DNA from 4 places in the Brucella tritici genome. Region 1 is predicted to be linked to each of the others. Evidence: riboswitches for the same ligand, from Rfam matches in the RefSeq annotation. Region 1 holds a riboswitch; each other region holds the start of a gene.

Region 1 (7,488 bases):
GATGTTGTGGACGGCAAGCAGGTTACCGGCGGCGCCATATTCTGCACCATCGACAACGGCCTGCCGGATGGCTTCCGTTTCGATACAGACGGCAATCTGTGGACCAGCGCTGGCGACGGCGTGCACTGCTTCTCGCCGGAAGGCACGCTTCTCGGCAAGATCAAGACGCCGCAGACGGTCGCCAATGTGACTTTCGGCGGTCCGCGCCGCAACCGGCTGTTCATTGCAGCAACCAAGTCGCTCTATGCGGTCTATCTCACCGTCACCGGCGCTCAACATCCTTGATAAAACAACGGCGGCTTTCCAAAACGAAAAGCCGCCGCTCTTTATAAGTATAGTAATTCATTGAAAAAACTGCATTCGCCGCACACCGCATTCACGCGAACATGCCAATAATGTTTCTTTATTTAAAACGGATCTTCCCGAAAACCGGAACGACCCGCATATCAGGACCGTGAATGACGGAACAAATCAAGGAATGATCTCTTCTGTCCTTCAGCGGTGCGCTCAACAAGAAAGGCCCCAGCCTTGCCGATGAGTACACTGCCCTGATGCGCTGAGTTTTTATAACCCAATCGTCAACGCGACGGAAACAGTTTGTCAACAAAACTGCTCAAATTACTGTGAGAAAAATTTGAAAGAACTACATATTCTCATAACGTTACCCGACGTTTCATAGTATCAGTATTAGCTATATCTATTTTATAATCCTATTTATTTCCCATTCATTAGAAGAAATGCATAAAACCCAACGAAGATTTGCAGATAATCGGTCACGCCGAATGTCTGAGCTCCAGAGAGCGATGGCTCGGCGTCCGGTAACGGATGTGACAGCCGCTGATACCCTGATATTCGACATCGACCTCGACGCCAAAAACCTCGGCAATACGCTCTGCCCGCAAAACATCGCGCGGCGTGCCAAGCGCAACGAGATCGCCCTTGTCTATCACCGCAATACGATCACAGAACATTGCGGCGTGGTTCAGGTCGTGTAAGGCGGCCACCACCGTCAGTTTCTGGCGGCTGACCAGATCGAGCAGCCCGATCTGGTGCCCGATATCGAGATGATTGGTCGGCTCGTCCAGAAGCAAAATCTGCGGTTCCTGCGCCAGAGCGCGGGCAATATGCAGGCGCTGTCGTTCACCGCCGGAAAGCGTATGCCAGCAGCGGTCGGCCAGATGCGCCATATCGACATTGACCAGTGCCTGGTCAACGATAGCATCATCCTCTGCCGACCATGGCGACAGCGCGCCAAGATAGGGCGTCCGCCCGAGTTCGACCGCCTGGCGCGCCGTAATGCGTTCTGCCGTTCCTGCCTGCTGCTCGACCAGCGCCATTTTCCGGGCGATCTCGCGGCGGCTGAAACTGGCGATGGGCGCGCCGCACAGATTGATTTCACCGACACGGCACCTGCGAACGCCGGACAGCAGGGAGAGAAGGCTGGTCTTTCCCGATCCGTTCGGCCCGATGATGCCAAGAAACTCACCTTCCGCCACTTCCAGCGAAACATTGCGCAAAATTTCGACATTGCCTGCCGACCAGCCGACATTGCGTGCTGAGAGGATCATGACGACGCCCTCCTTTGTCCAAGCAACAGAGCGAATGCCGGTGCCCCGAACAAGGCCGTGATGACGCCGATCGGCAAAACCTGCCCCGGAATGATGATGCGTGACAGGATATCGGCGACGATCATGAAGATTGCCCCGATGAGTGCTGCCGCGGGCAACAGCCTGCCGTGTCTGACCCCAACCACCATGCGCGCCGCATGGGGAATGACGAGACCGATAAAGCCGACAGAGCCAACGATGGAAACCATGACCGCCGTCATCATGGCGCTGACACCAATCAGCACCGCATAGACGCGACGCACCGGTATGCCGAGCGAAGCGGCGGATTCGGTTCCGAAGGTAAAGGCATCGAGCGCACGCGCATGCCACAGGCAGATGGCAAGCCCGATCAGGCAGGCAGGCAGGGCAAGAGTGACATCAGGCCAGCGCACGCCCGAAAGATTGCCCAAAAGCCAGAACATGATGCCGCGCGCCTGCTCCGCATTTGCGGCTTTTGTGACGATGAATGATGTCAGCGCATTGAAAAGCTGCGAACCGGCAATGCCTGCGAGGATGATCGCGCTGCTGCCGCGTCCGGCTCGCAACGCCAGCAGTGACACAAGGCAGAAAGCAACAATAGCGCCAATGAACGCACCCAGCGAAAGCGTCAGCACGCCAGCGCCTATGCCGAGAATGGCAACGCCGACCGCGCCCGTCGAAGCACCAGCGGAGATGCCCAGAATATAAGGATCGGCGAGCGAATTTCGGAGCAGCGACTGCAGAATGACACCAGATATTGCGAGCGACGCGCCACAACATGCCGCGATAACCGCACGGCTGAGACGATAGCTCCAGACGATCCCTTCATCGATGGGCTCGAGCGGATATCCGGCATTCCACACCCGATTGGCCACGGTCTTCGCAACCACATCGAGCGGTATTGCCGTTTCGCCTATCGCCGCTCCGAACCAAAGAGCAAGAAGAAGCAGGACAAGCGAAAAGGCCAGGAAGAACACGCCGGAGCGTGCCCTTCCCTTCTGTTTGAAGCCTGTTGTCGCCGCCCGAACCGTCACTTGTTCAGGCCCGAGGCGGCAATGTCGGCAGCAAGCGTTTCAATGCCTTCAATCACGCGAAGCGACGTGCTCATCGACTGCGCATCCATATCGAAGACATGCTTGTCCTTGACCGCAGGCATCAGTTTCGTGACCGCATCGTTCTCGAGGAACTGGTGCTTGACGGCAATGTCGTCAGCCGGATAGCGACGGCGATCCAGCTTTGCAGCCACGATCATCGAAGGGTTCGATTTTGCAATCGTTTCCCATCCGACCGTCGGCCATTCTTCCTCGCTGTCGATCACATTCTTGATGCCGAGCGCCGAAAGAATATAGGCGGGCGCGCCGAACTTGCCTGCAACATAGGGATCGGCATCGACCTGCGTGCTGGAGAACCAGACGACAGCCGAAAGCTTTCCGTCCGCAGCCCCAATTTTTTCACGCGCAGCCGCTTCACGCGCCTTCAGGTCGGCGACGAGTTTCTCGCCACGGTCCTGCACATTGAAGATTTGCGCCAGTTCGGTAATTTCCTGATAGACGATATCCATCTTGAACGCCGCCGTACGAACGCCGTCGCCACCACCGGAATTGTCTTTGCCAACGCAATCGGATGGCGAGGTATAGGCCGGAATGCCCAGTTCCTCGAACTGTTCAGGCTTTGCCACGATGCCTGTCGGGCCGACATGCCACTGGAAATCTGCCGTCACGATATCCGGCTTCTGCGCCAGAACGCTTTCAAAGCTCGGATCATTATCGGCAAGCCGCTTGACCTTGGCATTCACCTCTTCAAAGCCTTTGAGAACAGGGCCGAACCACACTGCCGTGCCGACGACCTTGTCGCCGAGACCCAGGCTGTAAAGAATTTCTGTGCTGCTCTGGCCAACTGCAACCGCGCGGGCGGGTGCCTGCTTGAAGGTAACGACACGACCGCAATTTTTCAGAGTCAGCGGATATTGCGTTTCCGCTGCCTGAGCGGTCACACCGCCTGCGAGAAAAAATGCAGCCGCGCAAACGGCGGCGCGAAACGGCATCTTGCCGAGAATATTCATGAAAGTCCCCGAAATGATGAGAGAAAGACGCCCTGTCAGGCGGCGGATAAAATCCGGCGCGGAAGACGAACAGGCATATCCGGGAACATGTCGAAATCATGCGATAACGATGGGAGGAAGCGTCCTGCGACGCGGAAATCTGTCATAACCGGCTCCTGCTCCGGGCATCCCCGCCCGTGACAATGGACAACACTAAACGGCAGGTCTCCTGGCTCACGAATATCTGCTGTTCATCTGCCTTCCCGCGCTTCTCCGGCACAGTGGCATGACGCTTTGAACGTCACGAGGATGAACGGCAATCCGCTTACAGTTGCGGGGGCAGCCACGGTCTTGGCCCCTTTTCGGGTCGTCCTCACCGTGTTCCCTATTAATCCCCTTCGCTCTCGGTCGGGGAACCGTCGTTACACAATTACGTCAGCGCATCGCCGCCGTCAAGCGCGTCTCGCGCTCTGTTTCGGCCTGCAATTTCAAGTGATTCGAAAGTCTGCCGCTTAAATTGCGGCCAAACTATAGTCGCACATACTGGCCTATTGAATTTGTTTTTGGCAATATCCATGTAGACAACTCCCGCTAGAGGAGCGGGACTTTGGGGAGGTCCGCCGGAAGGCGGCATACATTCTATCTGGGAGGACATATGCGTAGATTTATTCTGGCCCTGACGTCGGTGGCGGCGTTGGCCATGGCAGGCTCTGCTTCCGCAGAAGACTATAAGGTGCTTGCGCCTGCGGCTCCAGGCGGCGGCTGGGACCAGACGGCACGCACGATGCAGAGCGCGCTTCAGGATGAAAAGATTTCCGGCAGCGTTCAGGTCATCAACGTTCCGGGCGCTGGCGGCACCATCGGCCTCGCTCAGTTTGTAAACCAGAACAAGGGCGACCCGAGCCAGCTCATCGTCGGCGGCTATGTCATGGTCGGCGCTATCCTGACCAACAAGTCGCCGGTGACACTTGATGCCATCACGCCGATTGCACGCCTCACAGGTGAATATGAAGCCATCGTCGTACCGGCATCTTCCGACATCCAGAATCTTGGCGATCTTGCCGCGAAGCTGAAGGCTGATCCGGGCTCCGTTTCGTGGGGCGGCGGTTCCGCAGGCGGCACCGATCACATCACCGCAGGCCTCTTTGCCAAGGCAGCAGGGGTCGACCCGACCAAGGTCAACTACATCGCCTTCTCCGGCGGTGGTGAAGCACTGGCTGCCATTCTCGGCAATCAGGTGACCGTAGGCATTTCCGGCTACGGCGAATTCGAACCCCAGATCAAGGCTGGGACGCTGCGCATCATCGGTATTTCAAGCGACAAGCGCCTGGAAGGCATCGACGCACCAACCTTCAAGGAAGGTGGCGTGGATGTTTCGATCCAAAACTGGCGCATGGTGGGTGCGGCTCCCGGCATCACTGCCGAACAGGAAGCTGCCATCAATGCCGATATCGAGAAAATGGTAAAGTCCGAATCCTGGCAGAAAGCCCTGAAAGACAAGGGCTGGGCGGATACATATCTCGCTGGCCCGGCATTCAAGGAGCAGCTTGCCAAGGACGTCGCCGCGACTGAGACCATCCTCAAGGAAATCGGCCTCGTCAAATGACAGGATCAGAACCGCAGGAAAAGCGCCGCCCGGAAGGGGCGGCGCCAGATTTCGCCGCTCTTGTCATCGCCCTTGTTCTTGCAGCTGTCGCCATCGCCATTGCGTGGTCGACAACCTATGGCAACGACGTGACGAGCTACTCGCCGGTCGGCCCGAAAACCGTCCCCTATGTCGTTGCAGCCGGATTGTTCGGCCTTGCCATATGGACCGTATTCGAAGCGCTTCGCGGTGATTTCCCCGAGCGTGAGCATCAGGAAATCGCCCCTATGGCATGGATCATCGGCGGCCTGGCTATCCAGATGCTGACGATGAAGACAGTCGGCTTTTCCCTGTCCACCGGCCTGCTTTTCGCAGCAACAGCACGCGGCTTCGGCTATCGCAAATTCTGGATCAGCGTTCCCGTCGGCATCGTCTTTGCCTTCGTGATCTGGTTCATCTTTGCGCGCGGCCTGCAGCTATCGCTGCCGTCCGGCTGGCTCGAACAATTCGTTTAGAGCATTCCCAGTTTTGACTGAAACATTGGAAATGCTCTAAGTCCTTGTTTTGTCGCATTATCCTACGCAAAGCCGCTTCGCGTTTTTGCTGGAAATGCTTTAAAGGCTAAGTGCCATCATGGATACTGTCGCACTTCTCGCCAACGGGCTTCTGGTGGCGCTTGAACCATCGAATCTTCTTTATGCGCTGATCGGCGTCACGCTCGGCACAGCCGTCGGCGTCTTGCCCGGCATTGGCCCGGCGCTCACCGTCGCGCTCCTTCTGCCCGTTACCTACAAGCTGGACCCGTCCGGCTCCCTCATCATGTTCGCGGGCATTTATTACGGCGGCATGTATGGCGGCTCAACCACATCGATCCTGCTGAATACGCCGGGAGAAAGCGCCTCCATCGTCACCGCGTTGGAGGGCAACAAGATGGCTCGGGCCGGACGTGGCGGACCAGCACTTGCAACGGCGGCCATCGGCTCGTTCATTGCGGGCCTGATCGCCACTCTGGCGCTCGCCTTCGTAGCACCTTGGGTCGTGAAATTCGCCTTGTCCTTCGGGCCTTCCGAATACTTCGCACTCATGCTTCTGGCTTTCATGACAGTCTCGGCCGCATTCGGCGATTCCACGCTGCGCGGATTGACATCCCTGTTCATCGGATTGGCGCTCGGCCTGATCGGCATCGACCAGTTGACCGGTCAGGCACGCCTTGTCATGGGAACGCCGAACCTGCTCGATGGCATCAATGTCACCACATTGGCGGTGGCGCTGTTCGCCATCGGCGAAACGCTTGCGGTCGTGTCGAAGAAGCTTCGGCCAGAAGATGAAGTCATTGCGGTCAAGGGTTCCGTCTGGATGACCAAAAACGACTGGAAACGCTCTTGGATGCCGTGGCTGCGCGGCACCGCCATCGGCTTTCCAATCGGAGCCATGCCTGCGGGCGGCGCCGATGTATCGAGCTTCCTTTCCTATTCAGCGGAACGGCAATTCTCGAAACATCCGGAAGAATTCGGCAAAGGCGCCATTGAAGGCGTTGCGGGACCGGAGGCAGCCAACAATGCTTCCGCCGCCGGAACTCTCGTTCCGCTTCTGACGCTTGGCCTGCCCACCACAGCGACGGCTGCAATCATGCTTGCCGGTTTCCAGCAGTTCGGCTTGCAACCCGGCCCCCTCCTCTTCGTGACCAATGCCACGCTGGTCTGGGGTCTGGTGGCGAGCCTTCTCGTTGCCAATCTGATGCTGCTGGTTCTCAACCTACCGCTGATCGGCCTTTGGGTGAAGATGCTCACCATCCCGCGCCACTGGCTCTATGCAGGCATTCTGGTTTTCGCAACGCTTGGAACAATCGGCGCGAATGCTTCCACCTCCATGCTGTTCGGCCTGCCGGTCTCATTCGAACTTGGCCTGCTTCTGGCATTCGGTGTGCTGGGCTATGTACTACGGCGCTTCTCATACCCCATCGCGCCGGTTGTCGTGGGCCTGATCCTCGGGCCAATGGCAGAAAAGAGCCTGCGTCAGGCTTTGCAGATCAGTCAGGGAAACCCGATGACTCTGGTGCATTCCTGGGTGTCGATAGTGCTCATCACACTGGCGATTGCCGCAGTCGTCGTCCCCATGGTCATGAGACAGCGGGGCAAGGGTGCCCTGTTGAGCCAAATGGCGACAGATGAGGATTAAACACAAGAAAGCCCGGCATTGCCGGGCTTTTTACTCAGATACGCATACGCTTACTTAACTGCTCAACCCTGAATACGACGGAACTGGTCAACGTCGAT
Region 2 (7,488 bases), on a different contig from region 1:
GGATAATTCGCGAGGATAAGCGCAACACTTCTTTCATCAGGTGATTTCCGCTTCAAACGCACCCAGTTTGCAGCAAGTTGCGCCACAAAGCCCACGCGGTTTTCATGCGGCTCGTGTGTCACGATATTCGCTTCCACTGCCGCATCAAACTGCTTTGCAGACTTGAAGGACACGGCACGCGAAAGCACACGCCCGTCCACTTCGGGCAAAGCGACATTCATCGCCAGATCGCGCGCCAGAAGCCCTTGCTGCGAGCGCTCCCAAACCGCCTTCGGCGTGCCGGAGAAAATCACCTGCAACACCATATTGCCGCGCTTATCGAGGACAGTCGGCTTGCGCTCCGCCCCCGGCGAAGAAATTGCAAATCCCGTGGCGTTCAAAACGATATCCGGCGGACAATCCTCGAACAGGCCGTCCACGACCGCCGCAGACAATCGATCCTTGAGGCTCGAAACGAATATTGGAAGCGGATTGAGGCCTTTTGCCTGCAAAGCAGCAATCAGCGCATCGACGGGCTGTGTCTGTCCGCTTTGCACCAGCGCCCGATAAAAAATAATGCCAGCGACAGGTGCCTTTGCATCATTCCAATGCGTGCGGATGCTGTCTAGCGAGGAGACATGCTCTCCCGGCCACCACAGACCAGCCTTGAGCAGAGGTGCCGCACTTTCCGGCTTCTCGGAACCTGCGATCAGCGCAGCGCAATAGCGAAGGAATGCGCCTGCATTCGCCGCACCGCCCTCGATCAGATACTGCCAGAGTTCATTTCGCTCGTGGACAGAGATCGTCGAAAACCGGTCCAGCCCATGATCCGGCTTGTCGTCTCCCGGCAATACGGCGATCTTGATACCGTGACTGACGGCACAGGCATGCAGCGCTTCCAGCCCGTAGGGCCAGTATGTCTCGCCGCCAATGATGCGCACTACTATAAGGCTCGCATATCTGGCAGTACGCTCCACATAAGCGTCCACCGACATGGGATGGGTGAGGCCCAGGAAATTGGCCAGCCGCAAGCTTGGCAAATCCGGCGCAAGTCTATGTGCCTGCGCCAGACTGGCCAGTTCAGTATCGGCTGCGGAAAGAAACAATATTTCTCCCGGCGTCTGGCCGAGATCGACGGCTTCATTGCCGTCGCTGATTGTTCCTTTCTGGGCAAGAAGAAGATGCATCGGTCAGACAGCGTCTTTCACGGCCTTGGCGATGGCTGCTTCATCGATGTCGTGCAGCCCGATCACGACCAGTCGCGTGGAGCGCGCTTCATCCTTGCCCCATGGACGGTCGAAATAATGCTCGATGCGTGGACCGACTGCCTGCACGACCAGACGCATCGGCTTGCCCGGCACATCGACAAAGCCTTTCAGGCGAAGAATATCGTGTTCCGCAATGACCGCTTTCAGTTTTTCCGTGAACAGCTTGGGATCGCCCACAGAGCCCGCTTCGACTACGAAGCTCTCGAACTCGTCATGATCGTGCTCATGTCCATCTGCATGATGGATTTCATGGTGGGATTTGCGGTTGGCGATGTCGTCTTCAGTGCCAACGCCAAGGCCGAGCAAAACGTCAGCTCCCAGTTTGCCAAAGCTCGCAGGAACCATATTCACCCGGCGCGACGAACGCTCGGCCACATCGGCCTTAACACCGTCGAGCATCGAGGCGTCAATCAGATCGGCCTTGTTGAGAACAATCAGATCAGCAGCATGAATCTGATCCTCAAAAAGTTCCTCTAAGGGGCTTTCATGGTCAAGAGATTCATCCGCTGCGCGCTGTGCATCCACCTTGTCGTGGTCATCGGCAAAACGACCTTCGGCAACGGCTGCCGCATCAATCACGGTTACTACACCGTCGACTGTTACCTGCGTCTTGATTTCCGGCCAGTTAAATGCGGCGACGAGTGGTTGCGGCAATGCCAGACCGGAGGTCTCGATCACAATATGATCTGGACGATCAGCGCGATCCAGAAGCTTGGTCATGGTCGGGATGAAGTCATCGGCAACGGTGCAGCAGATGCAACCATTGTTCAACTCGATCACATCTTCTTCGCGGCAAGTCTCGATACCACAACCTTTCAGAATACCGCCATCGACACCGAGATCACCGAACTCATTGATAATCAACGCGATGCGTTTTCCGTCAGCGTTTTCCAGCAGGTTGCGGATCATCGTCGTTTTGCCCGATCCGAGAAAACCCGTGATGACTGTTGCGGGAATTTTCTGTCCCTGCATCGATTTATCCCTTCATCTTGAGCGGCAGCCCTGCCGCCATGAAATAAACTTCATCCGCAACTGCGGCCACTGCCTGGTGCAGAAAGCCTGCATGATCGCGAAATTCCCGTGCCATGCGATTTTCCGGCACAATCCCAAGTCCAACTTCGTTCGAAACAAAAACAACAGGCCCGGCAAGGTTCGGCAGCATAGCAACAAGACTTGCCGTCTCTGTTGCTATATCGCGCTCGGCCATCATCAGATTGGTCAGCCACAGGGTCAAACAATCGATCAGCACGAACCGATCCGCAGCAACATGCAATGTTAGTGCGCCAATGAGATCGAGCGGTTCCTCTACCGTCTGCCATTCTGAACCACGGCGGTCGCGGTGAATGGCAATGCGGCTTTCCATTTCCTTGTCGAAGGCGCGTCCTGTTGCCAGATAGAGCAGCTGAAGCCCCGAGGACGCAGCCATCTTCTCGGCATAGGACGACTTGCCCGAACGGGCTCCGCCAAGGACCAGAACCGATTTTCCCGGCGAAGCCATTTTCATCAGCCCTCAATCTCGGACGATGCATAGTGCTGGATGAACCAGCCGAGTGCGAGGCCGATCACCGCCCACATGAACAGGTTCGTCGCCAGCGATGCGACTGCATATTGCGAAGCAAGCAATGATGGAATCGGTGACGAGATCTCTTCCGGATGCGGAGCACCATAGAGATGTGGAGCCACGATCAACACCAGACCGAGGATTTTTGCCCAGATTTCCTGGCGCAACACGATGAGATAGAGCCCCAGACCGCTCAGCGCCACGGTTGCAATCCACCAGAGCTGACGTTCGGCCAGATCAGCCGCAGGCATTGCCGGCAATTCCGGTGACAAGCCCAACGCGGGCAGAAAAGCGACCGCAAAAAAGCCCGCAACACCCCAATAAATGCCATTCTGTACCGTAATGCGGCGCCCTAGAAGCAAGGCCACGCCACCAAGCAGCAAGGCAAACCCCGCTCCTGCTACGAGATTGGCAAGGATCGTATTGCCCAATCGCCCAAAAGGCAGTTCGGCGCCTTCTTCTTCAGCATCTGCGGCAGCGGCACCATGATCATGCGGCGTGGCTTCCGCCTCGCCATGGCTGTGCCCCCCACCAGCATCTTCATAGACTTCGGCTTGCAGGATCAAAGGCACTGTCTTCAAATACATGGCGGGAGTAACCAGCAGCCCGGCCAGAAGACCGGCAGCAAGTGTCGCCAACAAATAACGGATCAACATTTCTGTCCCTCAATAGCAATTTCGCGCCGATGGCCGTCCGCCATCGAGCCTTGCTCAGCTTCAATTCTCAAAAAGGTTAGGCTGCTCAGTGGCAGGGAAAACCATAAGAATGGCGCGTATCATGTGCTGAATCGTGCAGCGTATCGGAATGGGCAAGCCCTACACCGTAAATCAGGAACGCGCCGAGAAGCAGTGACACCACAGCAGTGCCCAGACGGGCAGCAAGCGGCATTGCGAGTGTGCTGGAAACAGAATCTTGAGTACGTGCAGCCATGACAACCTCCGTGCAGGCAGCAGGGAAAGACCTCCCATGGGGTTCAGGCTCTATGCCTTCACGCAACAGGCAGGTCTCCTGGCTCACGGGTCGCGGGGATTGAGGCTACCTTCCCAGAAGCCTTTAATGCTTCCAGTGGTTACCGGCTGCCCGGCTTGCCTCATCCCTCACCGCTCTACAGTCGCGGGGTCGGCTGCGATAAAGACGCCCGGATTGGGTCCGTCCGTCGCATTCCCTTTTTGGTATCGCCGGGATTCGTCCCGGCAAAGACCTGTTGCACGATTTTGACAGTAGGCTTTCGCCCCTTCGGCGTCAATCAGCGAACATACAACCACATTCGAAGGTTTTGGCCTCTCAGTCGCACCCAGCCATCAATTACATCGGCATGACGTGAAATTCTGGACCAAAGCCAAATCATGAGACCAATGATGAGCGTCCAGGCGATGACAACATCAGACAGGAAATGTGCCCCCATAAACACGCGATTCAATGATACGAGTGCAAGAACCGGAACTAAAATAACCGCTACATTTAATCGAAAACGTGCCGGTACAAGGATCAAGAGCGGCAGCATTGCAGCCGCTGCCGACGATTCACCCGATGGGAACGAACAACTATGACCACACATGCGCGCTAACTGCCAAGCTGGGGTAAAATCAGTCGTCCCTCCGAACTCCACTAGGTTCCTCGGTCGCGCCCGACCAATAAGAAGTTTTAGACTATGGACGAGAACACCAGGGCCAAGCGCGTAGGTAAGTACAACATAGACAACCTTATGCGGCGCAATGATTGAAAGTGGATGACGCCATAAAGCATAGAGTGCCACGAGCGTGACCATAGATACTAACAGATACCATTGACTGAGCCGGTGAAAATCTCGCAATGCGATCCAGTTTGGATTGTGAGAAAAATAGAAACTACCCGCTTTGAAAAAATATCGGGAGACAATCAAATCAGTCTGAGGGAAAATAATAAAAAAACCACTGACTACCACAAAAGAATAAAGGAGCAGATTCTGCACTCTTAGATTACTGAAACGAGATGCAGACCCAGAAGAAACAAAAACACTCAATAAACACCCATTAAATAAATATAATACTAAGTTAATAAATATTCACATATAATAAAAATATTTCTATACAACTATGATAATAAAATAAATCGTTTAAAATAACTAGCAATTAATAAGATTTAAGGCAGTGCGGAACATGGTAAAGATACAAGCTCACATTCAACGGATTTTGAACAGTGCATCGATATCAAGACAGGCTTCCAACCCTTCGGCCAACTCATCCAATGCAGCTTCCACGCCAGCGCGATAGTTCACCGAACTGCTCCGCACACCAAGATTTTCCAGAAATCTCCGGCGAAATTCATCCGCATTGAAAACACCATGGAGATAAGTCCCCGTGATACGCCCATCTGGCGATACAGCTCCATCGTCATGCTCGCCAATGCGGGCGAAGGGACGCCCCATATCCGGTCCGGTCGTTCGACCGATATGAATTTCATAACCTTGCAGCGGCACATCATGGAGAAGCGAGGTCGCCTGCACATTGCGGACCACCTTTTCAGGCTCCATCACAGTTTCGATATCGAGAAGACCAAGACCGTCAATGTCGCGTACATGCCCCTCGATACCAGACGGGTCGCTGATATGGCGACCAAGCATCTGAAACCCGCCGCAGATACCGAGCACATGACCGCCTCGTTTCACATGGGCAGACAACTGGCGATCCCAGCCATGGTCACGAACCGCCTGCATATCGGCTATCGTGGACTTCGTCCCCGGCAGAACGACAAGACCCGCATCACCGGGAATGCTCGAACCGGGCGGCACCATGACCACTTCTACATCCGGTTCAGCTTTTAGCGGATCAAGATCGTCGAAATTGGCGATGCGCGGCAACATCGGCACAGCAACCACAAGCGACTTCTTGTCTCCGCGAACGGCACGTTCAAGAACGACAGAATCTTCGGCTGGCAGTCTCGATACCGCTTTCAGCCACGGGACAACGCCGAAAGAGCGCCAGCCGGTAAACCGGGTAATGGCAGCCAGCCCGTCATCAAAAAGCGAGATATCGCCCCGGAACTTGTTGATCAGAAAACCGCGAACCATGGCGCGGTCCTGTTCGGAAAGAATAGTGTGCGTGCCGACGAGAGAAGCGATAACGCCGCCTCTGTCTATGTCGCCTACGAGAACAACCGGAACATCGGCCTGCGTGGCAAACCCCATATTGGCGATATCGCCAGCCCGCAGATTGATTTCAGCCGGCGACCCTGCCCCTTCCACCAGCACAAGGTCCGCGCCTTCGCTGACCATGGCGAAGGATTCCATGACAGCCGCCATGAGTTGCGGCTTCAATTCCTGATAGTAGCGCCCGCGCGCTTCGCCCCGCACCCTTCCCTGCACGACGACCTGGCTACCCATGTCGGTCTGCGGCTTGAGGAGTACCGGGTTCATATGGACAGACGACGGTACAGCGCAAGCCAATGCCTGCAACCACTGAGCCCGGCCGATTTCACCGCCATCGTCGCTGACCGCTGCATTGTTGGACATGTTTTGCGGCTTGAAAGGGCGAACATTGAGACCGCGATTGCGCGCAACGCGGCATAGTCCGGCAACAAGAACACTTTTGCCGACATCCGAACCCGTTCCCTGAAACATGATTGCGCGTGCCATAAATTGCTGCGTAACTTAAACTGAACTCGCTGGCAACGGGACCTTGATCGGCGAGCATCTATGCAAAAATGCGCATCAGTTTATTACAAATGTGAGCAACATTATTCCAATGGAGCGTTGGCAGCCCTCCGCGGTTATGATCTAGTCCAGGGGAAGAGGTACGGTGCTACAGGGAGGAAACCATGGATGCTGCCGACCAGAACCAGTTCGAACTGAACGAAGATCAGCTTGCCATTCAGGATATGGCGCGAGCCTTCGCCAGTGATCGCGTTGCCCCGTATGCATTGGAATGGGATCGCGAAAAACATTTCCCGGTCGATGTATTGCAAGAGACCGGGCCGCTTGGCATGGGCGGCATTTATGTGCGTGAAGATGTAGGCGGCTCGGCACTCAAACGGCTCGACGCAGTGCTTATTTTTGAAGCGCTGGCAACCGCATGCCCTTCATTTTCGGCTTTTGTCTCCATCCACAACATGGCCGCGTGGATGATCGACACCTACGGTAACGACGAACAGCGCCAGCGCTTTCTGCCGAAGCTCACGTCGATGGAATCGCTTGCCAGCTATTGCCTGACCGAGCCCGGATCGGGTTCGGATGCCGCCGCGCTTAGAACACGGGCCACACGCGATGGCGACCATTATATTCTCAACGGTTCCAAGCAGTTCATTTCCGGTGCAGGCGCCACAGATGTCTATGTGACGATGGTGCGTACCGGTGAGGACGGCCCCAAGGGAATTTCCACCATCGTTGTGCCAAAAGATGCACCCGGCCTTTCGTTTGGCGCGAATGAATTCAAGATGGGCTGGAATGCGCAACCGACGAGAACCGTCATATTCGATAATTGTCGCGTCCCCGCTGAAAACCTTCTCGGCGAAGAAGGTACCGGCTTTCGCATAGCGATGGCAGGACTTGACGGCGGCCGGCTCAATATTGCCGCCTGCTCACTCGGCGGCGCGCAATCGGCACTCGACAAGTCGCTGGAATATTGCAGCCAGCGTAAGGCTTTCGGCCAGACAATCGATCGTTTTCAAGCGCTGCAATTCCGCCTGGCGGATATGGAAACCGAA
Region 3 (7,488 bases), on a different contig from region 1:
ATAGTCGAGATTGTCATTGGTCATGAAAGCTGCCGGATAGTAGACGCGGCCGATCTTTCCTTCCTTGCGTATCTCGATCTTCGACACGATCGGATGGATCGAGGAGGTCGAATGATTGATGTAGGAGATCGATCCGGTCGGCGGCACGGCCTGAAGGTTCTGGTTATAAAGCCCGCCCTCCATCACCGCATTTTTCAGGTCGCGCCAGTCGTCCTGCGACGGGATCGCAATGCCAGCTTTTTCGAAGATTTCGCGAACCTTTTCCGTCGCCGGTTCCCAAAGCTGCTCGGTATATTTGTCAAAATATTCACCCGATGCATATTTGGATTTCTCGAAACCCTTGAACGACTTCCCCGTTTCCACCGCAATCAGGTTCGATGCGCGGATCGCATGATAGGTCACCGTATAGAAATAGATATTCGTGAAATCGACACCTTCATCGGAACCGTAGTAAATCCGCTCGCGGGCGAGATAACCATGCAAATTCATCTGGCCGAGACCGATGGCATGGCTTTCATCATTCCCTCGGGCGACTGACGGCACGGAACCGATATGGCTCATATCGGAAACTGCAGTCAGGGCGCGGATGGAGGTCTCGATGGTCTTGCCGAAATCTGACGAGTCCATCGCCGATGCAATGTTGAGCGAACCCAGATTGCACGAAATATCCTTGCCGAGATAATCATAGGAAAGGTCCTCGCCGAAGATGCTCGCCTCGCTCACCTGCAGGATTTCCGAACAGAGATTGCTCATGGTGATGCGCCCATCAATCGGATTGGCGCGATTCACCGTGTCCTCGAACATGATATAGGGATAGCCGGACTCGAACTGGATTTCCGCCAGCACCTGAAAGAACTCGCGTGCATTGATCTTCTTCTTGGCAATACGCGCGTCGTCGACCATTTCCCGATATTTTTCGGTGACCGAAATCTCGGTCAATGGAACGCCGTAAACCCGCTCCACATCGTAGGGCGAGAAGAGGTACATATCCTCGTTGTTCTTCGCGAGTTCGAAGGTAATGTCTGGAATGACCACACCAAGCGACAAGGTTTTAATGCGGATTTTCTCGTCGGCGTTTTCACGCTTCGTATCAAGAAAACGCATGATATCCGGGTGGTGTGCGTGCAGATAGACAGCGCCGGCGCCTTGCCGCGCGCCAAGCTGATTAGCGTAGGAAAAGGAATCCTCAAGAAGCTTCATCACCGGAATGATGCCGGATGACTGGTTCTGGATTTGCTTGATGGGAGCACCCGCCTCGCGAATATTGGTGAGGCTCAAGGCCACCCCGCCGCCCCGCTTCGACAATTGCAGAGCCGAGTTGATGGAGCGGCCGATGGACTCCATATTGTCCTCGACACGCAGCAGAAAACACGAGACGAGCTCGCCGCGCTGTTTCTTTCCCGCATTGAGGAATGTAGGCGTCGCAGGCTGATAGCGGCCTGAAATGATCTCATCAACGAGATCGCGCGCAAGCTGCTCATTGCCGCGCGCCAGCGCCAGCGCCACCATACAGACGCGATCCTCATAGCGCTCGAGATAGCGCTTTCCGTCGAAGGTCTTCAGCGTATAGCTGGTGTAATATTTGAATGCGCCAAGAAAGGTCGGAAACCGGAATTTCTTCGCATAGGCTTCGTCGAAAAGATCGCGCACGAAATTGAAGGAATACTGGTCCAGTACTTCCTGTTCGTAATAGCCTTCGGCCACCAGATAATCGAGCTTTTCCCGCAAGTTATGGAAAAAGACGGTGTTCTGGTTCACGTGCTGGAGGAAATACTGGCGTGCAGCCTGCCGGTCTCGATCAAGCTGGATTTTTCCCTCGTCATCGTAAAGGTTCAGCATCGCGTTGAGCGCGTGATAATCCAGCCCGTCCGAGGATTTTGCCGGTTTGCTGCTGTTGGAAGTCGCCGCTTGAGGCGCATCCTGCGCCACTGGTCGTGCCTCGCGCTCTCGGATCAAGGTCGTGTCTGCCGTGTCCAAAATCGTTCCATCCCGTTTTTGACATTGCCAATGTCCTCATCGGTTCCCAGAAGCTCGAAGCGGTAGAGATAGGGAACCTGACATTTGGCGGAGATAATGTTGCCGGCGATACAGAAAGCCTCGCCGAAATTGCTGTTTCCCGCGGCAATCACGCCGCGGATGAAAGAGCGGTTGCTCTCATCGTTGAGGAAGCGGATCACAGGTTTGGGGACAGCGCCCTTGGAGCCGCCGCCGCCATATGTGGGCGTCACGAGCACGAATGGCTCGCGCACCTGCAATCCGCCTGAACCGTCCATCGGGATACGGTTCGACCGCATTCCAAGCCGCTCGACAAACCGGTGTGTATTTTCCGACCGGCTGGAGAAATAGACGATCAGGCTCATGTGACCATAGCCCTCAGGCGAGAGCGCTGATCATATCGGGCCGGAAGCCCGCCCAATGGGATTCACCTGCCACAACCACCGGCACCTGGCGATAACCCATGCCCTGAACGAGATGGAAAGCATCGGCATCGGCAGAGATATCGATGACCTCATATTCGATGCCTTGGCGGTCGAGGGCGCGTGTGGTGGCGGTGCACTGAACGCAGGCGGGTTTGCTATAAACTGTAACGTTCATTTTTTCCTCACTGGAGCATGTCTCCCAAAAGTGGTAACCGGTTTTGCGGCTAAGACATGCATAAAAACAAAGGGATAGAGTATTCCCAACGGTTCGGTTTAAACTGGAATACTCTCGATAGGAGACGCAAAGAGCCGTTCGCACATCGCAAGATGCGCGTCGAAAGACATGAGATACGGGACCGGCCGGTCGCAATAACAAGCAGCCTGACCGCAACAAACTATACCTCGAAGGGAGGACCGGAACCGAAACTGAATATACTGGACATGGACTTCACCCCGAAGCTATGAGCGGGAAGTTCGGGACAGCAATCTGCAAGGCAATAGTTTGCCACACATAATTGCGCGCCAACCGGACACCCCGCCCGTGGACGTTTTCGTTCAAGGCAGGTCTCCTGGCTCACGGATCAACGTCCTGTCCGCCTTCCCAGCCAAAGCCAGTGACATGATGAACAGAACTCTCCGCTTACAGTTGCGGGGGCAGCTCCGGCATTGCCCCATCCATCATGGATGAAACGCACCGGATTCCCGTCTTAGCTTTCGACCCAACGAATCGAAAGAACCTAGAACACTATATATAGTAGTCGAAGTTAAAAACCCGTCAACGGATAGTTGGCGGCAAACGTAAAATTAACGGGCCATTATGTGAGCCCTGTGAATAGCAGGGATTATCGCTGTTTATTTTGCGGGTTTGATCGGTTTCGGTCTGAATTCCGGCTTGATGGCCTTGAGGGCCATGCGATCCACCAGCGCGGGAGCGACAAGTTTCAACCAGCGCCCGAATCGCATCTGGGGCGTCATCAACACTTCACGCTTGCGTGCCCGCACACCTTCCAGCATCAGTCGTACGGCTTCTTCGACCGGCATCATGTCATCTTCACGGACACCGCTCGTTCCAAGAGTGCCACCGCTTGCACTATAGCCCACTTTTCGAATGTCGGTTTTGACGACGCCCGGATAGACGATGGTGACCGATATCCCGCTTGGTTCCAGTTCTGCACGAAGCGCCTCACAGAAACCCGAAAGAGCGAACTTCGTTCCGCTATAGGCCGTACGCCCCGGCACGCCGATCAATCCGGCAACAGATGAGACAGCCACGATACGTCCCTTGCTGGCGGCAAGATGCGGAAGTGCGGCATGAATGGGCCAGACGCTACCCCAGTAATTCAACTCCATCAGATCATGCATCCAGTTGAGATCGTCCGGCGTGATTTCGGCAAAATTGGCGTGAGCCGACATGCCGGCATTTACGATCAACGTGTCGATGCGACCGAAAGCAGAAACAGTCTTATCAATCAAAGCGATGCAGGCTGCACGAACTTTCACATCGGTCGGCACCACCAGCACGGAGCTGCCCAGTTGCCGCAACTCGGTGGCCAGATTTTCCAGCTTTTCCACATTGCGCGCAGCTAGCACAAGAGCAGCATTGGCGCGGTCACGCCGGACAATCTGCCGTGCAGTTTCTGCGCCGATTCCTTCCGATGCTCCCGTTATGATCGTCACATCCATGCGAGGCCCTCCCTGCCTGTCGATCAGATGACAGGCAAGGTACAGGCAGGGCAATCCGTGCGTCTAGTGATTTAGACCTTGCGCGATAGAATAGCAGCAAGAGCGAGACCGCCGATCAGCGATATGTGCTCCAGCGCCACCGTCATATCCCGGAAAGCTTCTTTTCCTTCGTTTGCCCAGAACGGGTGCGCAACGGGAATGGTCAGGATCGTAAAGACGGCAAGAGCACCACAAGCCAGCCAGGTTCCGCGATTGAAGATGATCATCAGTGATCCGCCAATCTGCAAAAGCAGGGTTGCGCTGTTGAACAGCCAGCCCGGATGAAGACCAAAGCTTTCCATTTCCGCAGCATGGGCGCCGAAGTCGAAGAACTTGGCCAGCCCACTCGACCAGAAAACGAAGGTAAGGACCACCCGCGCCAGCAAAAGACCGACACGGGAATCTAGGATGTTGGCGATGAAACGCGGCATCGGTCAGTCCTTTCCGCCGGCGATACGGATAACCTTGGACGCGACCGCCACGGCAATTACTGGCGCGAGCGCGAATATCACCGACAGCCAGAGCGAGGCATTTGCCGCACCCTCCACACCGCCCGGCACGGCAATACCGGCAAAATTGGCAACCATCCCCGCGCAAGCCGTCCCGAAGGCTATGGCGAAGAGCTGTACGGTCGTCATTCCACCCGCTGCGAGATCCTGCTCGGTCGGGGGAGCGCTCTGATAGACGCGGGTAACGAGGCTGGGCCAGGCAAGGCCGATCCCGAAACCGATCAGGATGAGCCCAAGGCAGACGGGCGCGAGCAGCGACCAGTTGCCGCTGCCATGGATCGGGAGAAATATGGCGAGCAGGACAAGACCGGCAAGCGCGAGAACAGGTCCGGCAACAACAAGCCTGTCGCCCCCCTTCTCCTGCCATCTGGAACTGAGGAAGGATGCCACCGTCCAGCCGATTGCCATAAGTGCCGCCAGATATCCCGCCCAGAGCGGAGACTGGCCATGCAGGTGCTGCAGCAGATAAGGCACGTAAATTTCGGGCTGCATGCTGAGCATCAAAAGCGCGATCGTAAGGTAAAGAGCACCCAGCGGCGTCGACAGGCTGAACGAGCGGCGCGGCAGGAGACGTGCCTTGGCGTCGCGATCCACGACTGCAATGATGGCGATCATGAATATCGCAGCCCCCAGACCGACGACCTTCCATAGCGTTTCCTGTGACAGGCTCCCCGCTGAAACCGCAAGGACAGCGCCGGTCAGGAGGATGAGTTGAAGAACCGGAATGGAAACGCGCTCGTTTCTATCCCAGCTTGAGCGCGGCAAAGTCGCGAATGCCACCACAGCGAAAAGACCCGATACCGGCAGCAACCACCAGAAAGCGGCGCGCCATGCGCCATATTCGGCAAAGATGCCGCCAATCGCCGGACCGATCAGCGTTGCCACGCCGAACATAGCGGAAATAAGACCGATGGCCCGGCCCCACAGGCGCTCCGGCAACACGACACGGGTGAGACCATAGGCGAGCGCGTAAAGAAATCCGCCACCGAGGCCTTGCACGCTCCGCCCCGCCAGCATGACCGGCATGTTGATGGCCAGAGATGAGATCAGTGTGCCGGCTGCGAACAGCAGGGTCGCCACGACATAGGCGCCTCTTGGACCGGCACTTTTCAGCAGCCGCGCGGTGAGTGCAGCCCCCAGAATGGAGGCAACGACGAACAAGGTCGTCGCCCAGGCATAGAAATCCATGCCGCCAATGTCCTGCACCACGCTCGGCATGACTGTAGTCGCGATATACATATTGACCGCATGGAGAGTGACCCCTCCGGCCAAAGCCAGGGCATAGAGGCCATTTTTACCGCTTAGAAGCTCCCCCCAGCCAGCAGGCGCATGTCCCGCAATCCCCGCTGGTGTTGTTTCTTCGATCGAACTTTGCACTGTCGGCCTCCGTGAACTGAATTGTTGCCGACGGGTTTATAGGACCTCAACTTTGGTTGAGGTCAATAGGCTATTTCCACTGGAAACGGGGGCTTTTGACCGGTGCGAAATGTGGCGTCGAACACAGCAAGATCGCCGCAGCGAATGAGCGCCGCAGCGTCGGAAAGGTTCGTCCCAGATGCATGGAAGTCAGATGAGATTGCCCGGCTTGACCATCAATCTTCGGGGACCAGCGCCTTGCTGACCGAGGATGTCGTCCGGATTTCGCAACGGGCATTCGGACAGCGAGAGACAACCGCAGCCGATGCAACTCGTTATCTGGTCACGAAGCTGCATCAGACTGTCGATGCGTTCCTGAAGCATGTCTTTCCAGGCTTCCGAAAAACGTCTCCAGTCCTCCGCTGTCGGCACGTGGTCGTGGGGAAGGTCTTCCAGCGCTTCACGAATGATCGCAAGCGGAATGCCCGCGCGTTGCGCGATCTTGATAATGGCAATGCGGCGCAGCACGGCACGGTGATAGCGGCGCTGGTTGCCCTCTGTGCGCCAGCCCTCGATGAGTCCCTTGGTTTCATAGAAATGGACCGTAGATACCGCCACGCCGGCGCGTCGGGAAACGTCACCAACCGTCAGGCTTTTCTTGAGACCTGAATGTTCCATCTCGTCAAACTCGATCATGCCGAATGTGTAGGCCGCAGCCCCGCACAATTGCAAGTCACGTCATAAATCCGCATCATGTCTCAACGCGCGATAATTGCGGCGTGCCCATAACAACGGGCGCGAATGCAGCGGCAGATCGGTATTCGTTACCAGCCCAGCAAAAAGCGTGTGATCCGCCATTGGAACGCTGCCCGCCAGTTCGCAGTCAATGGCGGCCGAAGCCCCGAAAAGACGCGGCCTGCCAGACGGCCATTCGCCCCACACACCAATGAGAAATCTCTGCGCGTGGAGAACCTTCCCCGCGAAGGCATCGCCGATCATCTCCTGCCCTTCCGCGAGCATGGCGAGCGAGAAGCCGCCATCAGAAAGGATCGCGGTTGCCAGCGCGCTGTCGCTTTTCACCGAAACCAAAACCATGGGCGGCTCGGCGGAAAGCGACAACACCGCTGTCACCGTGCGACCGTGGGCTTCACCGGCATCGCATGCGGTCACCACGGACACTGTTGCGGCCATCCGCGACATCGCATCCGCGAACTCTCGCTTCGAAACGGCGCCGATTGCGTCGCGGTCTATATGCAGCACGTTTCTGTTCATCATGTCAGGCAACCTTCGGCTTCTGTCCCTGATAGCGCCGGTCGGAAAACGCCCCGCAGCGCTTCCGACCGGCCATGGCCTCACGTCGGGATGTCCGTTCGGCCATATCGGTTCCAAACAGCTATTCGGAATGCTGTTTCAGATAGGCGATCATGTTTTCGAGATCTTTTTCCCTGGTCAGCCCGGCAAAAGCCATCCAGGTGCCCTTC
Region 4 (7,488 bases), on a different contig from region 1:
TGGTGAAATCTTCGGATTTCTGGGGTCCAACGGTTGCGGCAAGACCACGACCATGAAGGTTTTGACCGGGTTGTTGCCTGCCAGTGAGGGAACGGCGCGGCTGTTCGGGCGAGAGGTCGATCCCAAGGATATCGATATACGCCGTCATGTCGGATACATGTCGCAAGCGTTTTCGCTTTATTCAGAGTTGACCGTTCGTCAGAATCTGGAACTCCATGCCAAATTGTTCGATATGGCACCGGATCTGACCGAGCGCCGTATTCAGGAATTGACCGAACGCTTCGATCTTATTGAGGTTATGGATTCCTTACCCGACGCCTTGCCGCTCGGTATCCGCCAGCGCCTGTCACTGGCTGTGGCTTTGATCCATTCACCTGATATTCTCATTCTTGATGAGCCGACATCGGGTGTGGACCCGGTCGCTCGTGACGCTTTCTGGCAAATCCTCGCCGATCTGTCGCGCACGGACAATGTTACGATCTTCGTTTCTACCCATTTCATGAATGAAGCCGAGCTTTGCGACCGGATTTCGCTGATGCATGCAGGTAAAGTTCTGATTAGCGATACGCCTAAGGCGATTACCGAAAGTCGCCATGCTGAGACTCTGGAAGAAGCTTTCGTCGCATATCTTCAGGACGCCATTGGTGAAACAGAACAGTCAGCGCCATCGCCTGCAATTGTCCCAGAACAGATAACAGAGGCAGGCGAAACGCATCCAAAGAAGGCTTCAAGCTGGATGCCGGACTTGCGGCGAATGCTGGCCTATACGCGGCGCGAGGCGCTTGAACTGAAACGCGATCCGATCCGCGCAACATTGGCTATACTCGGTAGTGTCATCCTGATGTTTGTCATTGGCTATGGTATTAACCTGGATGTCGAGAATCTGAAATTTGCGGTGCTCGACCGTGACGATACGACGATCAGCCGTGATTACACGCAGCAAATTGCAGGTTCGCGCTATTTTTCCGAACAGCCTCCCATAACCGACTACGATGATCTGGACCGGCGAATGCGGGATGGCGAGATCAGTCTGGCTATCGAGATACCGCCGAATTTTGCCGCAGATGTCATGCGTGGGCGCCCGGTGGAAGTTGCCGCCTGGATTGACGGCGCTATGCCCACACGAGCCGAGACAATCAAAGGCTATGTTCAAGGCATGCACGCCAACTGGCTGACGCAGAAAGCCCGGGAGCTTTACGGTAGTGCGGCGAATGTCGGCAGCTTCAATCTGGAGATACGCTACCGCTATAATCCCGATGTGCAAAGCCTCGTGGCAATGGTGCCGGCGGTCATTCCGTTGCTGCTGCTCATGATCCCTTCGATGCTGGCAGTGTTGAGCGTGGTTCGCGAAAAAGAATTGGGGTCGATTATCAATTTTTACGTGACGCCCGTGACGAAATTCGAGTTTCTATTCGGCAAGCAACTGCCCTATATCGGGCTGGCATTTTTGAATTTCCTGATGTTGACAGCCTTTGCGGTGTTTATTTTCAGGGTGCCGTTCACAGGGAGTTTTCCGACTTATGCGCTGGCGGCGCTGCTTTATGTCACGATCGCGACCGGCATGGGGCTGGTGCTGTCCACCTTCATGAACAGCCAGATCGCAGCGATCTTCGGAACGGCGCTTCTGACACTCATTCCGGCTGTGCAGTATTCCGGTATCATTGACCCCGTATCGTCGCTGCAAGGTGCGGGCGCGTTCATCGGTAAAATCTATCCGGCGACCTATTTCGTAACCATTTCGCGCGGGGTTTTCTCCAAGGCCTTGGGGTTCGCCGATCTCGCAGGTTCGTTTTTGCCGCTGCTGATTGCGGTGCCGGTTCTCATGGCGCTCGCTATCGTTCTTCTTAAGAAACAGGCGAGCTAAGATGCGGATATCCAACATATTCCAGCTTGGCGTGAAGGAACTGCGCGGTCTGGCGCGCGATCCAATGCTGCTGATCCTGATCGTCTATGCTTTTACGCTTGCAATTTATACGGCTTCCAAGGCGATGCCTGAGACTCTCAACAATGCGGCGATAGCTATTGTCGATGAAGATCAGTCGCCTGTTTCGAGCCGGATCACGACGGCATTTTATCCGTCATATTTCGTACCGCCGAAGCTGATTTCGTCCTACGAAATGGATGCCCGGATGGATGAGGGGCTTGATACATTTGCACTGAACATACCGCCGAATTTCCAGCGTGATCTTTTGGCTGGCCGTTCGCCGACCATTCAGCTCAATGTCGATGCAACCCGAATGAGTCAGGCCTTTACCGGTGGCGGCTATGTGCAGTCGATTGTGTCGAGTGAGGTGAGCGAATTCCTCAATCGCTATCGCGGTAGTGCACAAACGCCCGTCGAACTCAATCTCAGGGCGAGGTTCAATCAGGATTTGAACAAGGGGTGGTTCGGGGCGATCAACAATGTGATTTCATCGGTTACGATGCTATCGATCATCCTGACGGGGGCCGCACTTATTCGGGAACGCGAACACGGAACCATAGAACATCTATTGGTGATGCCAGTGACGCCGGTTGAAATCATGGTCAGCAAGATTTGGTCCATGGGGCTGGTCGTGCTGGTTGCCTCGGCGTTTGCACTGGTTTTCGTGGTGCAGGGGCTGCTTGCCGTTCCGATCTATGGGTCGGTGTCGCTGTTTCTCGTTGGTGCAGCGCTCCAGCTTTTCGCAACGACCAGCCTTGGTATTTTTCTGGCCACTGCGGCTGGGTCAATGCCGCAGTTTGGAATGTTGCTGATGCTGGTGCTTTTGCCTTTGCAGGTGCTTTCGGGAGGGACAACGCCCCGGGAAAGCATGCCTGAAATCATCCAGACAATCATGCTGGCAGCGCCGAATACGCATTTCGTCATATTGGCGCAATCGATCCTGTTTCGCGGAGCAGGGCTGGGTGTTGTCTGGCCGCAATTCCTGGCACTGATCGTCATTGGCTCGGTGTTGTTTTATTTTGCGCTCCAGCGTTTCCGCGCATTCCTGCGATAGGAAAATTCTTTGAAAACAGGAGGCTGAATCCATTCCTTGTGAATGTGATTCAGTTTTCTGTGCCGGATTGCGCTTCAGCGGAGTTGCGAATCCTTAACCATGTTGCTATCGCAATTCTCAGGAAACGGTTCCGCTATTGAGGCGGATGAAAAGGGAACACGGTGAAGCCATTCTGGCTGATGCCGCGACTGCCCCCGCAACTGTAACCGGAGAGCTATCCTCCACAGCCGCGTAAGCGGTGAAAGCCACTGAGAGCAGTCGATGCACTCGGGAAGGCGGAGGGAAAGCGACGACCCGGAAGTCAGGAGACCTGCCGTATCCGGTCACCCATGCATGGATACGGGGTGTGTCCAGGCGCGGCTGTCCGTGGCGGTGACATTGTTGAAATGTTGCCGTCGGGAAGAGGGGCACTTCAGTGCCATGATTACTTCAACCTGCGGTGCGAGGAAAAGCCGGTATCGGTCTCCGGTCCGGCGGGTTGAGGGAAAATGCATCTTTTGAAATCATCTGTTCTATTGGTATCGGCCAGTGTTCTTGCGCTGCCGTCCACGACGCTTGCTCAGAGTCTGCCAGACAGCGATGGTAGTGTCGTCCTTGATACAATCGTGATCACGCCCTTGCGTCGCGCATCTTCGCTGCAGCGCTCGACCTCGTCCGTGACTGTGATCGATTCAGCGGACATAGAACGCTCGGCAGCCCCGGATCTGCAGTCGCTGCTGAAGTCCTATAGTGGGGTTTCCATCAAGACGAATGGAGGGCAGGGGTCATCTTCGGATATCTACATGCGCGGCATGTCGTCCAAGCAGACGGTCGTTCTCATCAATGGCGTGCGCACAGCGTCGGCGACAAGCGGTGCAACCGCGCTTGCAAACATCCCTCTGAGTTCCATCGACCGTGTTGAAATTGCTAAGGGCGCTCATTCGGCGCAATACGGCGCCGATGCCATGGGTGGGGTGGTCAATATCATCACCAAGCAGGGCGGTGCCTGCGGTGAGCGCTCCTGGTGTGGCAGCCTTTCTACCGGTGTCAGCCACCCATGGGGTGGGTATGCGTCCGGGTCCATTCAGGGACGGAGCAACGACGGTGTCGACTATGCCTTCGGTGCAGCCATAACCGGCACGCAAGGATATGACTTCACCACATCGGATGCCTATGGCCATGAACCTGATCGCGATGGATTTCTGCAGGGCTCTTTCAATTTTGCGCTGTCGAAGGATTTCGACTGGGGTAAAATTTATGCGGACGGTCTCCTTAGCCGAGGGCGCAATCAGTATGATGCCAAGGCACCATCACCGAACCAGGCCGATAGTGCCGCATTTACCGGCAAGATCGGAACACGCATCGATCATACGGCGGATTGGTCATCGACACTGGAATTCAGCACCGGTATCGACAACAGCCGTAACTTTCGGAAAGGCGTGAGCGGTTCGGATCGGTTTGAAACCAAGCGGTATGGTGTCTTTGCCTCGACTGAAAAGAGTTTCGACACCGGCAAGGTCAACCACACCGTGACCGCTGGTGTGGAAGCTTACCGCGAGGAGATCAATACCACCGTTGCTTATGATGAAACCAGCCGCGATATGGCTGCTGTATTCGGTCAATATTCGCTCGAATATGAGGCGCTGCGTTTCGATGGCGGGCTGCGTTACGACCATAACAGCCAGTTCGGCGATGTCGTGACCTATAATCTGGGTACGAGTTATGAAGTGCTGCCAGACCTTGTTTTACGGTCATCCTATGCCACGGGTTTTCGGGCACCAACCTTCAACGAACTCTATTATCCGGGCTTCGCCAACCCTGATTTGCAGCCGGAAAAGTCCCGTTCGTATGAAGTTGGCTTGAACTGGCAGGCTACGGCTTCGACAAGCCTTGATCTGGCGTTCTATCAGACATGGTTGCGCGATGCGATCATGAGCACCGCGCCATCCTATCTGCCTTACAATGTTGCCAGCGCGAAGGTTACGGGTTTCGAAGCCACATTGGCGCATCGTTTCGATGATCGCTGGGGCGTCAAGGGATCGGTCGATCTGAAGCAGCCAATCGATGAAGATACGGACCAGGATCTTCCCTATCGTGAACGTTTCAAGGCGGCGGCTGAGGTCAATTTCACTCCTATTGAAAAGCTCGATCTGACAGCAAGATTGATCTATGGCGGTTCGCGTTATGCTGATGCTGCGAACAGCAAGAAGCTTGGAGACTATGTGACGGCTGATTTCGTGGCACTCTATTCCATCGACAAGCAGTCGCAGTTGAAGTTCTCGGTCGAGAATATTTTTGACAAGGATTATCAGACCAGCTCCGGCTATATTGCACCGGGACGCACGATCAATGTCGGATTGACCCGGAATTTCTGAGGCTGAACAGAGAATGAAAAGGGCATCCGCAAAATGGATCACCAGCTTCTGCCTCGCGGCGGGACTGGCCCTTTTCGTTCGAAATTCTGCAGACGCCGCGGACATTCCCCATCACGTCGTTTCCATTAACGTATGCACCGATCAGCTTGCATTGCTGCTGGCCAATGAGGGCCAGTTGCAGTCGATTTCGTACTTGTCACAGGACCCGGAATTGTCCGTCATGGCTGCGAAAGCTCGGGAGTTGCCGGTCAACCATGCGCAGGCAGAAGAGGTCTTTCTGATGAAGCCTGATCTCGTGCTGTCGGGCACATTTTCGTCGAGGGCAACGGTTGGGCTATTGCGCAGGCTCGGTGTTCGTGTGGAAGAGTTCGCGCCAGCACGCTCGTTCGGTGATATAGAAGATCATCTGCGCCGCATGGGTGAGCTGCTCGGAAGACAGGCGGAAGCCAGCCGGGAAATCGACAAAATGAAAACTGCTCTGGCGGCAATCCAGCCCCCGGTCCGCCGCAAGACGGTCGCGCTTTATAATGCCAACAGTTACACATCAGGTCGGGGAACGCTGGTTGATGAGGCCGTGCGTCTTGCCGGGCTTGACAATCTGGCCGACAAGGCAGGGATCAGCGGTTCAGCTCCGCTGCCGCTGGAAAAGCTGGTGCTCGAGAAGCCGGATATTCTGGTGCGTAGTTCAAGAGATCGCGCGCCTGCGCTGGCTTTCGAGAATTTTGAACATCCGGCGTTGCGGGCGCTTGAAAAACAGGCGAGGGCGGTGACGATAGCGGATAATCTGACAGTTTGCGGTGGGCCATTCAGCGTCGAAGCCGTGGCGGAACTTGCGGAGGCGGCGCGTGACTGAACGTAACCGCTTCTATCTTCTGCTCGTCGGGCTGGCCATGCTTGTGGTTTTGCTCTTCATCATTTCGTTGCTGACCGGGCCGGCGACGATCGGTATTACCGACAGCCTCAAGGCGCTTTTCGGCGATGACAGCGAAATGATCGTGCTGGTCATGCGCGAAATTCGCCTGCCGCGGGCACTGCTCGCGCTTCTTATCGGGGCCTCGCTTGGATTGTCCGGCGCTGCCTTGCAGGGCTACCTGCGCAACCCGCTTGCGGAACCCGGCCTGCTTGGCGTGAGCGCATCCGCGTCGTTCGGCGCGGTTATCGCTATTTACAGCGGTCTCTCACTTCTGTTTCCGCTGGCTTTGCCGCTCCTCGCGCTTGCAGGTGCCTTTGTGTCGGTGTTTCTCGTCAAGCTTCTGGCAGGGCGCAATGCCGGTACGCTTGCGGTCATATTGGCCGGTGTCGCGGTGACGAGCCTCGCTGGTGCATTGACGGCGCTGGCGCTGAACCTGTCGCCCAACCCATTTGCCGCAATGGAAATCGTCTTCTGGATGCTCGGATCGCTGGCCGATAGATCGATGACGCATGTGGCTCTCGCCGCACCATTTATCCTTATTGGCTGGGCGATGCTCCTGGCACTCGGGCGATCACTCGACAGTCTGACACTGGGGGCCGATGCTGCGGCAACGATGGGTGTCAATCTGGCTCGTGTGCAGCTTTTTGCCGTGCTGGGTACAGCTGCCTGCGTGGGTGCTTCCACCGCTGTTGCCGGTGCTATCGGTTTCGTAGGGCTGGTCGTTCCTCATCTTCTGCGTCCGCTTGTCGGTGCGCGTCCATCACGATTGCTGGTTGCAAGCGGTTTCGGCGGGGCCGCCCTGTTGTTGGCGGCTGACGTATTGGTGCGTGTCGTCATGCCGGGGCGTGAACTGAAACTGGGCGTTCTGACGGCAATCATTGGCGCACCATTCTTTCTATGGCTTGTGTTCAAGTATCGGAGGCAGCTTGTATGACATCGCTTTCGATAAAAAATCTTTCCGTTACGCTTGGCGGGAAGGCGGCACTCAGCGACGCAAGTTTCGATGTTCATGGCGGTGAATTCATCGGACTGATTGGACCTAACGGCGCGGGGAAAACGACATTGTTACGCGCCATTCTGGAACTGGTTGCTTCCCGAGGGGAGATTTCGCTCGACCGGGGCGATGTACGCCAGATGAGTGCTTCCACAAAAGCGCAGAACCTCGCTTATCTGCCGCAGGAGCGTGATGTTGCGTGGCCGGTATCAGTGGAGATGCTTGTTTCTTTGGGGCGCTCTGCTTTGA

What was found. Region 1 has a riboswitch for cobalamin ahead of F9K94_RS16885 (ABC transporter substrate-binding protein). Riboswitches for the same ligand answer to the same signal wherever they lie in the genome.
Positions count from the first base shown of each region.
Region 2: linked by a shared signal. The riboswitch ahead of F9K94_RS03950 (CbtB domain-containing protein) and the one ahead of F9K94_RS16885 (ABC transporter substrate-binding protein) in region 1 are both predicted to bind cobalamin.
Region 3: linked by a shared signal. The riboswitch ahead of nrdH (glutaredoxin-like protein NrdH) and the one ahead of F9K94_RS16885 (ABC transporter substrate-binding protein) in region 1 are both predicted to bind cobalamin.
Region 4: linked by a shared signal. The riboswitch ahead of F9K94_RS04170 (TonB-dependent receptor domain-containing protein) and the one ahead of F9K94_RS16885 (ABC transporter substrate-binding protein) in region 1 are both predicted to bind cobalamin.

Region 1 covers NZ_WBVY01000004.1:503,051-510,538, forward strand. Annotated here, with positions in the region: gene F9K94_RS16870 (SMP-30/gluconolactonase/LRE family protein) at 1-285, shown strand, start outside; gene F9K94_RS16875 (ABC transporter ATP-binding protein) at 774-1,568, opposite strand; gene F9K94_RS16880 (FecCD family ABC transporter permease) at 1,565-2,620, opposite strand; gene F9K94_RS16885 (ABC transporter substrate-binding protein) at 2,617-3,648, opposite strand; cobalamin riboswitch at 3,830-4,059, opposite strand; gene F9K94_RS16890 (Bug family tripartite tricarboxylate transporter substrate binding protein) at 4,283-5,233, shown strand; gene F9K94_RS16895 (tripartite tricarboxylate transporter TctB family protein) at 5,230-5,727, shown strand; gene F9K94_RS16900 (tripartite tricarboxylate transporter permease) at 5,846-7,390, shown strand; gene F9K94_RS24455 (hypothetical protein) at 7,453-7,488, opposite strand, start outside.
Region 2 covers NZ_WBVY01000001.1:782,652-790,139, forward strand. Annotated here, with positions in the region: gene cobN (cobaltochelatase subunit CobN) at 1-1,166, opposite strand, end outside; gene cobW (cobalamin biosynthesis protein CobW) at 1,170-2,219, opposite strand; gene cobU (bifunctional adenosylcobinamide kinase/adenosylcobinamide-phosphate guanylyltransferase) at 2,224-2,745, opposite strand; gene F9K94_RS03945 (CbtA family protein) at 2,751-3,464, opposite strand; gene F9K94_RS03950 (CbtB domain-containing protein) at 3,550-3,738, opposite strand; cobalamin riboswitch at 3,790-4,028, opposite strand; gene F9K94_RS03955 (phosphatase PAP2 family protein) at 4,055-4,810, opposite strand; gene F9K94_RS03960 (cobyric acid synthase) at 4,970-6,421, opposite strand; gene F9K94_RS03965 (isobutyryl-CoA dehydrogenase) at 6,604-7,488, shown strand, end outside.
Region 3 covers NZ_WBVY01000002.1:765,937-773,424, reverse strand. Annotated here, with positions in the region: gene nrdE (class 1b ribonucleoside-diphosphate reductase subunit alpha) at 1-1,977, opposite strand, end outside; gene nrdI (class Ib ribonucleoside-diphosphate reductase assembly flavoprotein NrdI) at 1,953-2,360, opposite strand; gene nrdH (glutaredoxin-like protein NrdH) at 2,374-2,595, opposite strand; cobalamin riboswitch at 2,963-3,176, opposite strand; gene F9K94_RS08925 (SDR family oxidoreductase) at 3,273-4,103, opposite strand; gene F9K94_RS08920 (DoxX family protein) at 4,175-4,573, opposite strand; gene F9K94_RS08915 (MFS transporter) at 4,577-6,028, opposite strand; gene soxR (redox-sensitive transcriptional activator SoxR) at 6,218-6,685, opposite strand; gene F9K94_RS08905 (flavin reductase family protein) at 6,746-7,282, opposite strand; gene F9K94_RS08900 (c-type cytochrome) at 7,401-7,488, opposite strand, start outside.
Region 4 covers NZ_WBVY01000001.1:832,522-840,009, reverse strand. Annotated here, with positions in the region: gene rbbA (ribosome-associated ATPase/putative transporter RbbA) at 1-1,864, shown strand, start outside; gene F9K94_RS04175 (ABC transporter permease) at 1,866-2,978, shown strand; cobalamin riboswitch at 3,087-3,310, shown strand; gene F9K94_RS04170 (TonB-dependent receptor domain-containing protein) at 3,467-5,332, shown strand; gene F9K94_RS04165 (ABC transporter substrate-binding protein) at 5,346-6,185, shown strand; gene F9K94_RS04160 (FecCD family ABC transporter permease) at 6,178-7,179, shown strand; gene F9K94_RS04155 (ABC transporter ATP-binding protein) at 7,176-7,488, shown strand, end outside.